One region of the Rufibacter aurantiacus genome, then DNA from elsewhere that is predicted to be linked to it. Evidence: riboswitches for the same ligand, from Rfam matches in the RefSeq annotation. Region 1 holds a riboswitch; the other holds the start of a gene.

Region 1 (5,458 bases):
TTTCTAAAAATCAGCGCCAGAACGGAGTTTTTTTTCAGGCTGATTTTAGATCAGCTAAGCCCTTTCAGCTAAAGGAAATTCCCAGAACAAGCAGTTCTTTTTTAGAGGTGATTCCGGAAAAAGAGACCTAAAACAGCCCCCCAAGAAGTATGCTGGTCTGAACAGCACTTAATGATCCTTGAGCCAGGCTATGTTATATTGACCGTTTTATTTAAAATAGGCCATAAACGTAAACACCCGGCTTATAGCCAGGTGTCTGCGTAATTGAACGAACTAAATAAACTAGCTATTCTTTGAAAGCGGATAATCCGCTTTTGATGCTGAAATGTTTTTCAAATTGGATCTGAAGTATCAGGAAACCTCCTGCTGTACTTTCACTTTTTTTCTGGGTGCGCCCACAAAGTCAGAAGACAGGGCCATAATGTAGGCGCCGGCTTTTCTGATGTGGTCCTGGTTTTTGATCAGGTTGCCCAAGGAAACTGTACCCAGCACACTGAAGGTATCATTATCCCGCTGCACGTTCTGCAGATTGGTTAAGCCCAATGCGGCTACCAGTTCTGGCTCACTGCTGCGCAGGTATACCTCCAGTTCAAAATCCAGCGCCAAGGCCGGAGCATTGGTGGTTTTGCCCAGCTTCTTATAACCGTAAGAATAACCGTTGCTGATGGAAACAATGTCTGACAGCACCGCGGCTCCGGTGGGGTGCCCGCCGGCACCACGGCCTTTGAACAACTGCGGACCAGAGTAGGTGCCCTGCACCACCACCCCGTTGAATTCCTGCTCCACCACAAACAGATCGTCTGAGGCGTCTACCAGGCTAGGCAGCACCACTGGTACCAACTCCCCGTCTGAGGTTAAGTGCACCGAGGCCACCATTTTGATGACGGAATCGCTTTGCTTGGCATATTCCACGTCTGCGCCACCCAGGTGATCTATCCCGAAGAAGGCCAACTCTTCTGGGGCAATGGTTCTGCCAAATGCGTGCGCCGTTAAGATGCAAAGCTTGTGGCGGGCATCGGCTCCGGCCACGTCCAACCAGGGGTCCAGTTCAGCAAAGCCTTTGTCCTGGGCTTCTTTCAGGGCCTCGGCATAGCCTTTCTGCAGTTTGAAGATCTGGCTGAGGATGTAGTTAGACGAACCGTTCAGGATACCATGCACCCGCTCCAGCGGCTCGTTGGAAAAATATTCCTCTACCGTTCTGATAATAGGTATCCCCCCTGCCACCGCAGCCTCATATAACAGCACGCCTCCGAACTCCTGCTGCAAAGCCAGCAACTCGGGCAGGTGGTAGGCCACCAGTTTTTTGTTGGCAGTCACCACCCTTTTACCGCGACGCAGAGCTTCGGCCACAATGGTGTAGGCCTCATTGGCATCACTGATGGCTTCCACCAGAATGTCCAGAGAGTCATCCTGCAGCACCTGGTGCCAGTCATAGGTGAAACTCTCTGAGGGCAAAGGTCGCAGTTTTTTGGGGTCTTTCACGCAGATGCGTTCTACTTTGAACGGAAGCGCCTCTTCGCGGGAAAGTATGTCGTACAGGCCCTGGCCTACGCAGCCAAACCCAAACAAGCCGATTTTTAGAAGACGGTGGGAATCCATGTTTTTCTCTGTTGTTTTTTCTGTAAAAAAGTATCTAAGTGACGGCTTAGCTGGTCTGTCTCCAACAGGAACCCGTCATGCCCGGCTTCTGAGTGAATGACCTGGAAAGTGGCATTGGGAATATACCGGGTCACGTATTTCTGCTCCACCAATGGGAACAACTGATCAGTATCCACGCCAATAACCAGGGTCTCTGCTTTTACCTGGCGCAATGCTGCTTCTGTGTTGCCTCGGTTGCGTCCCACGTTGTGGCTGTCCATGATTTTGGAGAGCTGCCAGTAAGAATAAGCATTGAAGCGCTTGGCCAGCTTCTCGCCCTGGTACCGCTGGTAACTGGCCGCCCGGTAAATTCTTTTCAAATCTGAAGAACCCTCGCGCTGCGCCTGGTTATAGGAGTTATAGGTGCGGTAAGATAGTAAGGCAACGGAACGGGCTGTTTTCATTCCCTCCAGTCCGGCGTCATCGGTGGCCAACTGCCAGGTAATATCCTGCTCAATGGCCATGCGCTGGCTCTCATTCAGGGCGATGGCCCAAGGCGATTGCCGGGCGTTGCCTGCCACCTGTACCAGGCGCTTGACTTTTTCCGGATGTTCAATAGCCCACTCCAGGGCCTGCTGGCCGCCTATGGAGCCGCCAATGAGTACGTTTATCTGCTCTATTTCTAAATGTTCGCGTAAAGCATCAAAGGCCCGCACCACATCACGGATGGTTAAAACCGGGAAAGTGTGATAGTATGGCTTGCCGGTATCTGGGTTCAGGCTTAAAGGTCCGGTAGAACCGTAGCAGCTACCCAGGGAGTTGGCGCAGACTATAAAATGCTTGGCAGGATCAAAGGTCTTTCCTTCGCCGAACAAATCTCCCCACCAGTCTTTCACAAAAGCGTTGCCAGTGAAAGCGTGGCAAACCCACACCACATTGCTGCGGTCCTCGTTGAGGGTGCCCCAGGTGGTATAAAAGAGCTGGAAACCGGGCAAAGATCGCCCGGACTCCAACGTGAATTCTTCGGTGTAATTAAAAACGCGTCCTTTTAACATGGCCTTTACGCAGTAGTTGCGTTCTCCAACTTAGGTTCTCTTACTTTCACTTTGGCAAACGCCTGTTCAAAATCTGCTTTGATATCATCTAAATGCTCAATACCTACTGACACTCGCAGCAGCGTGGGAGTTACCCCGGCTGATAGCTGCTCTTCTTCGTTCAGCTGCTGGTGGGTAGTAGAGGCCGGATGGATGATGAGGGTTTTGGCATCGCCCACGTTTGCCAGGTGGCTTACCAGCTCCAGGCTGTTCACAAACACCTCGGCTTCTTCTTTTCCGCCCTTCAGGTTAAAGCTTAGCACGCCCCCAAAACCGCGTTTCAGGTACTTTTTGGCGAGTTCATGGTAGGGGCTGGAAGGCAGGCCTGGATAATTCACGCTTTCCACCAAAGGATGCTTCTCCAGCCACTCAGCCAAAGCCTGGGCATTCTGCACCGTGCGGTCTACCCGCAGGGAAAGCGTCTCCAACCCTTGAATCAACTGAAAGGAGTTGAAGGGGCTCAAGGCCGGACCGAAATCACGTAGGCCTTCTACCCTGGCCCGGATGGCGAAGGCGATGTTCCCGAACGGCCCGTTGGCGCCAAATACTTCCCAGAAGTTGAGGCCATGGTAGCCTTCAGACGGCTCGCTGAACTGCGGAAACTTGCCGTTGCCCCAGTTGAAGTTGCCGCCGTCTACAATCACGCCACCCACACTGGTACCGTGGCCGCCAATCCACTTGGTGGCGGAGGCCACCACCACATTAGCCCCATGCTCCAGCGGACGGAACAGGTAACCACCTGCGCCAAAGGTATTGTCTACCACCAGCGGAATCTGGTGCCCGGAAGCCACGGCCGCGATAGACTCAAAATCCGGAATGTTGAACCGGGGGTTCCCGATGGTCTCCAGGTAAAGAGCTTTGGTGTTTTCATCAATCAACGAGGCGTAAGTGGCAGGCTCATCGTTCTTGGCAAAACGCACCTCAATGCCCAGGCGCTTGAAAGCGACTTTAAACTGGTTGTAAGAACCGCCATACAGGTTGCTGGAAGCAACAAAATTGTCTCCTGCCTGCAGGATGTTGTTCAAGGCAATGAACTGGGCCGCCTGGCCTGAGCCTACGGCCACCGCTGCCACGCCCCCCTCCAAAGCCGCGATGCGTTTCTCAAACACATCGGTGGTGGGGTTCATGATACGGGTATAAATATTCCCGAACTGCTTCAGGGCAAACAGGTTGGCGCCGTGCTCGGCATTCTCAAACACGTAGGAAGTGGTTTGGTAAATGGGTACTGCGCGTGAGCGGGTGGTGGCATCTATTTCCTGGCCAGCGTGCAGCTGAAGGGTTTCAAAACGATATGAAGTAGACATGATATTAGCCGGTTACAATTGAAGAATTGAACAAATTCAAGAGCCAGAAATACAAACAGGTTACAGGTTTCCTCCTGAAGCTGCTGTGCATCAGGCCCCTGAGAAAAAATTAATTAACTGGAGGGATTAACGACAACAGCAACAAATATCCATAATGGACATAGTGCACATTCGCGTAATGGAAGGGATAATAGAATGGGTAATACCTGTTGCCGCCATGGTCAGGCGCGGCGCTGCATTGTCAGAAGTGGCGTTGAATTGATTTTCCATCTTCGTATCAATTTATATTCCCCAGGTGGCAATATGTCCCCTAGGATCAGGACTTAGCACCTTACACGGCTGGTAGGTTGCTAGAGCTTCATTGAGCCTGTCTCTCCGCTCTTCTTTATAAATCAACTACCGGAATAATTGACTTGATGCTGCAAATCTATCAACGAAAAACTAAACCCCAAATAATTTTTAAAAATTTTTGCGAATTATTTTAAAAAACCAACAAATGTTAGTAAATGAGGAGGCAGATAAAACCAGACCGGAAAATAGAAATATTCTTGCCCCGTCTGTATCCTTTCCTAACTTTGCCTCCCTTAGTTATCTGCTATGCAAGCGTTAAAAGAAACCAATTTCCATTTTCCGCAACAGACCGGCTTTTACCGAGGCAAGGTGCGCGACGTGTATTATTTCAAAGACAAATTAGCTCTGGTGGCCACAGACCGCATTTCGGCCTTTGACGTGGTGCTACCCCGCGCTATTCCTTATAAGGGCCAGGTGCTGAACCAGATTGCCGCCTCTTTTCTGGAGGCTACCGCCAATGTGGTACCCAACTGGGTTTTGAGCCACCCGGCGCCCAATGTGACTATTGGCCGTCAGTGCGAAACGTTTAAAGTGGAGATGGTGATCAGGGGTTACCTGGCCGGCCACGCCTGGCGCGAGTACAGCGCCGGCAAACGCACCCTCTGCGGGGTTACCCTGCCCGAGGGTCTGCGCGAGAATGACCCTTTCCCTGAGCCTATCATTACCCCTACCACCAAAGCCGCCGAAGGCCATGATGAAGACATCTCCCGGGAAGAAATCCTGCGCCAGGGAATAGTGGCCGAACAAGATTATGTACAATTAGAGGCATACACCCGGGCGCTGTTCAAACGGGGTTCAGAACTGGCCGCAGAGCGCGGATTGATCCTGGTGGACACCAAGTATGAATTTGGGAAAGCAGATGGCATCATTTATGTGATAGATGAAATACACACGCCCGATTCCTCAAGATTCTTTTACTCAGAGGGTTATCAGGAGCGGCAGTCCAAGGGTGAACCACAGCGGCAACTTTCAAAGGAATTTGTACGTCAATGGCTCATTGAGAATGGTTTCCAGGGCAAGGAGGGACAGCAGGTCCCTGAAATGACCGACGCCAAGATATCAGAGATTTCACAGCGTTACATTGAATTGTACGAGCAGTTACTAGGCAAAAAGTTTGTTCCCCAGGACTAT
Region 2 (5,458 bases), on a different contig from region 1:
ACCTGTTCTGTTTAGGCCTCTCCAATCTCTACCCTGCAATAGAAAACCTATGACCTTTCATCCCAAATACAGGAAAACCTGGCTCAAGTCACCAGATAATGGGAAGAAATGGCTGCGCCGAAAAGAGGGTGGTGCCCCAGCCGGAAGCCATTCCCTTGCCAGGCCGCAGGATGAAAACCTTACCCAAATGCCTTTTACATCAACCGAAGAGTAATCAAATGAGACGGAAAGCCATGCAGAGGATCATCACAGAAAAGATAGGCGAAAAAGTAATTATTGTGCTGCAGCAAGACCTTGATGCGTCTGACCAGCGTCTGCTACGCCGGCTGCAGGGTACGCGCCAGGGCGGACAGGTCAATATCTGGGTAGACTGCGCCAGCCTGAAATGCATTAAATCGCTGGGATTCTGTCACTTTGTGAACCAATTGCTTTTGTTAAAGGTCTATGAGGTAAATATTACCCTGCTGAATCTTAGCCGACAGCAGCGGCAAATTTTGCAACTCCTGCGGGTGGAACCATTTTTCAGCGTAGTGCCGGATTTTGAGGAAGCCTACCATTTGGTACAGGCTTCTTAGAAAGGTCAGGCTGTTTAATCTATCCGGCAGAAGGGTTGGGCTACACAGAAAAGTTTGAGGTCTTGTAAGGGCTTCAAGAAAAGCACGAGGAGGTAGAAACAGCATGAGGCTGGAAGAATTCAAAGACATGAAGGAGGGGCTGGCCTATTTAAACCAGCAAGGATATTCTCACAACTTTCAATACAGCCCACAGGGATGGCTTTGCGCGGAGACCCAGGAGGTTTTCGCCCCGGAAGAAGTACAGGTAGATGCCTACCATCGGTTTCAGCAATTCAGAGGCGCCCATAGCGTGGCGGTCCTGTACGCGGTACAGACAAAGAATGGTCTCAAAGGCTTCATCATTGACAACTGCTCTACCTATGACAATGCCCAGTTTGGCGAGTTTTTGGTACGCATGAAGCTCAACCAAATCCAACCAGGCAGTCCTAAACCCACCGATCAGTAACCTGGCCCTATCCGTTTACCGGAAGCGCTCCATTTCTTTCCACAGCTGGTTGAATTCACCTGAATAACCTGCCACCACGTGGGCGTCTGAAGTGACCAGAACATTCTCATGGTTGTACAGGGCAGCGCTTCTGGTCCAGTTATAGGAGCCGGTGAGCACCTGCGTGTGGTCCATGATGGCAAACTTGTGGTGCATGTGATTAGGGGTGTTGTCTATCTTAACAGCGATCCCCGCCTGCGCTAACTGCCTGATGTCTGAGCCCTTGTCAAAAAGCTTCTCATTATCCGTGAGCAGTTGAATGTCTACCCCTTTCCGGTATGCTGCCAGAATTGCGTTGGTGATACGGTCATCTGAGATGGTGAACACGCAAATCTTAAGCGATGCCGTAGCCGCCCCGATAAACTCCAGAATGGCCATCAGACAATCCTCGCCCGGACTGAAGTAGGCGGCGTTTTTTACTTTAGGGGCACTCTTGAACAACGAAAGGACAGATTTCACAGAGGAAAGATTAAGGGTTCTGGCGCGTAAGATACAAACTAACCAGATACAGGGTTGCTAAACCCAGCCTAAACTCTAGGCTACACCCGCTTTTTACCTGTTTTCCAAAAAGTAGCCCTGAAAAAGAAAACCCAGAGAAATGCTCCTGTAAAGGCAACTTGACCTTCCTGGTTACCTTCCTCCAATCTAATGGCATTGTTCTGTAGGCATAGTACTCTAAAAAAAGAACACATATTCCGTCCCCTTCGAAGGGGGTAGGGGGATGACAACACATGCTGATCACCCGTATTCACGACTGTAGGGGCAATCCTTTGTGGGTGTCCTTGCGCCGCCCACCGCAGATTTGGTTGTTGGTGATAACACCAACAACGGCTAACACACTACTAGCGGTCGCTTTCCAAATACTCACTTTTTAGATACGATGCCTGGATGTCCCCCTTCAAAGGGGGACTATATGCGTGCTACTTTTAGAGTGGAGGTGGTTAACAGCCAGAGACTTATTGTTTTCAGAATTCTCTTCTACAGTGAACCTTCTAGTGGGTATTTGATTCAAAAAAATGTATTTGAATTATAAGTAGGAGAAGGGCTTATTTTTTTCTGCTTTGTTGGATTATTTGTATTTGGTTGGAGTGCTAAGGAAAACTTGGAAAAATTATTTTCTGCAAAAAGGTTGTTTTTGTAAAAGTTGTGCCCTTACCTTTAGGGCATCTTTATTGGAGATTTATAAAGAAGAGGCGAGAGAGCAGGCTCCAGGACCCTCTAGCAACCTTCGGCCCCGCCGAAAAGGTGCTAACACCTGCCCATTTTTGGGAACTATAAATTAATGACCATGCACTTACAGCGTTTGAACACCCGCCTTACTACTAACAGCCATCCTGCGTCCCGGCAGATCCTGCTTATGCAGGCTTGTTGTTGCTGTTAGAACTGGCATCACCTCCATCTTTCCTGGCGTAGCCTTGTTCACCCTGCGGTGACGCGCGCTTTTGTCTTCTTTTTTTCAAACTTAGTTCATTATGGACCATTCTTTACCCTTCTCTTCCCCGGAGAACTATGTTCCCTCCGGAACATCCTTCCACACTTATCCCGCTGTCCCAGCCATGGGTGCCATGCCCACCTTCGCCCGAATGTGCTGTTGTTGATACAGGATTCGAGGCGCTAACATCCTCCTTTCGCTTCTTTAAAAGAATCACCGGTGTCGTCCTGAGGCCGGGTAAGAATCATCTTGTCTTTATTATTTTATAAAAATGAAAACGTATACAAGTAGTACTCTAAAAAGTCTAGTAAGTCTAGGGGTATTATTGGCAATATTGCTGACCCATGCTGCTTTTGCCCAGGCCCAATCGGTGACAGGGCAGGTGACCGGTACCAAAGGCAACGAAGCCCTGGCAGGCGTAAGCGTGGTGCTGAAAGGCACTACCAGCGGCACCTTCACCAACGCCGAGGGGCGTTATTCCATTCCGGCAACATCTGGCCAGACGCTGGTGTTTTCCAGTATCGGGTACACGTCTGTGGAAGCGGTGGTGAACGGAGCCACCGTGAACGTGACCTTGAAAGAAGACACCAAAAGCCTGGACGAGATTGTGGTAGTGGGCTACGGGACGCAGTCGCAGCGGGCAGTTTCCAGCTCGGTGAGTACCGTGAACGTGGAAGACCTGCGGGGTTTGCCGGTTACTTCTCCCGACCAACTCATCCAAGGAAAAGCGGCCGGGGTGCAGATTTCCTCGGCCAGCGGCGCGCCGGGTGGCGGTATCAGCGTGAGTGTGCGCGGGGCCACTTCCATCAATGCCAGCAACTCGCCTTTATATGTGATTGACGGCGTGTTCATCAACAATCAGTCACTGAGCAACCTTGGTTTAGGTGGACAGACTTTCAATCCGCTGGCGGACCTGAACCCCACAGATATTGAGAGCATTCAGGTACTGAAAGACGCCAACGCCACGGCCATTTACGGGTCCAGGGGAGCGAACGGGGTGGTGCTCATCACCACGAAGCGCGGCAAACTGAATGCGGGTTCCAAAATCAGTTTTCAGACGTACTTCGGTTGGGCCAAGGCGCCTAAGCTTTATGAAACAGTGAACGCGCAGCAGGAGGCCGAACTCATCAATGAGGCTTTCCTGAACGATGGCGGCGCTTTCGCTGCCCGGCCGTTCCGCCCGAAAGCTGAAGGAGGCCGCGGCTTACCGGAGGAGCAGACCACCTATTCCCGCATCCCGGATGTGTTCCAGACCGCCAAAACCCAGAGCTATGATTTGTCAGCCTCGGGTGGGTCAGACAAAAGCAGGTACTTTATTGGGGGCAGTTATTTCTTACAGGAAGGGATTGTGAAACCTGCCCAGTTTGAGCGTTTCAGCGGACGGTTCAACTTTGACCATAACCTGAGCGAGAAACTGACGGTGGGCATCAGTGCCTCGGGCGCGTACAGCCACCGTAACGTGAGCCGCAACGACAACAGTGCGCAGGGGGTGATTAACTCCTCCCTGTACGTGCAGACGTTCTTGCCCGTGTTCAACGAGGATGGCAGCTATGCCCGCCACAGCATCTTTGACAACCACCTGGCCTTGATTGAGAACCTGAACATCCAGGGCCACAGCAACCGCCTCATCGGGAACCTGTACGCCGAGTACGAGATTCTGCCGGGCTTGTCGTTCAAATCAAGCTGGAGCCTGGACTACAACAGCTACATAGACAAAGTCTACAACAACACCCAGATCAGCGTGGGCCTTCCGGCCGGAAACGGCAGCAACACGCAGTCCAGCCTGGTGACCCTAATCAACGAGCAGGTCTTGACCTATAACAAAGCTTTGGGCGATGACCACCGTTTGAACCTGGTTTTGGGAAATACCCTCCAAAGCACCAAGTACAACTTCCTGACGCTCTCGGGCCAGAAGTTCCCGAGCGATAATTTCCAGGAAATCGCTTCATCTTCCATCCAGACGGGGAGCACTTCTTCGAGCCAGAACGGGTTGGTGTCTTTCTTCGGAAGGGCGAGTTACACGTTTAGAGACAAGTACAGCCTGGACGGTAGCCTGCGCGCCGATGGTTCCTCTAAGTTTGCGGCGGGTAACAAGTGGGGCTACTTCCCGTCGGTAGGAGCGTCCTGGATTGTCTCAGAGGAGGCGTTCGCGAAAAACCTGCCGTTTGACCAAATCAAGCTACGCGCCAACATCGGGTTGTCCGGTAACCAGAACGGCATCAATGACTTCCCTTCACAGAGCCTGTGGAGAGCCGGCAGAAACTACCAGAACAACCCGGGCATCAGCCCCAGCCAGTTGGGCAACCCCGATCTGACCTGGGAAACCACCCGTCAGTGGAACGTGGGTCTGGACCTGGCTTTCCTGCAGAACCGCATCAAAGTGGAGGCCAACTACTACAGCAAATACACCAAAGACCTGCTCATCCAGGTGCCGGTGCCTTCCAAACTGGGCTATTCCAGCGTGTATGAGAACCTGGGCGAGGTGAGCAACAAAGGAGTGGAGCTGAGCATTTCCTCGGTGAACATCCAGAAAGATGATTTCCAGTGGTCCACTGATTTCAATATTGCCCGGAACAAGAACCGTATTGAGAAACTGCCTACGCCTATCACCGCCCACTCCCGCGACTGGGTGCGAATGGAGCAAGGCAACTCGCTCTTCGCTTTCTGGGTGTATGACCAACTGTATGTAGACCCGCAGACCGGCGATGCCGTGTACGATGACGTGGACAAGAACGGCACCATCACCACCGCCGACCGCAAGATCATGGGCAACGGCGCACCGGATTTCTTCGGGAGTCTGAACAACACCGTGCGCTTCAAGCGGTTCGATTTAGGGGCGTTATTGTATTTCCAGTCCGGAAACGACATCATCAACCTGAACCGCTTTTTTATGGAGCACGGCGGTACCCAGAGCGGCATCACCTTCTTCCCGAACCAGCTGAACAGGTGGCAGAAACCCGGCGACAT

What was found. A riboswitch is a leader RNA that binds a small molecule or an ion and turns the genes downstream of it on or off. The one in region 1 is predicted to bind S-adenosylmethionine.
Region 2: another riboswitch for S-adenosylmethionine. It lies ahead of J3P34_RS01130 (SusC/RagA family TonB-linked outer membrane protein); the one in region 1 lies ahead of J3P34_RS13775 (O-acetylhomoserine aminocarboxypropyltransferase/cysteine synthase family protein).

What each region holds. Positions count from the first base shown of each region.
Region 1 covers NZ_JAFMSV010000003.1:779,997-785,454, forward strand. The annotation lists gene J3P34_RS13765 (homoserine dehydrogenase) at 352-1,599, opposite strand; gene metX (homoserine O-acetyltransferase MetX) at 1,578-2,633, opposite strand; gene J3P34_RS13775 (O-acetylhomoserine aminocarboxypropyltransferase/cysteine synthase family protein) at 2,639-3,976, opposite strand; SAM riboswitch class I at 4,256-4,370, opposite strand; gene J3P34_RS13780 (phosphoribosylaminoimidazolesuccinocarboxamide synthase) at 4,574-5,458, shown strand, end outside.
Region 2 covers NZ_JAFMSV010000001.1:287,979-293,436, reverse strand. The annotation lists gene J3P34_RS01150 (hypothetical protein) at 50-214, shown strand; gene J3P34_RS01145 (STAS domain-containing protein) at 234-575, shown strand; gene J3P34_RS01140 (hypothetical protein) at 679-1,020, shown strand; gene J3P34_RS01135 (phospholipase D-like domain-containing protein) at 1,036-1,518, opposite strand; SAM riboswitch class I at 2,237-2,340, shown strand; gene J3P34_RS01130 (SusC/RagA family TonB-linked outer membrane protein) at 2,817-5,458, shown strand, end outside.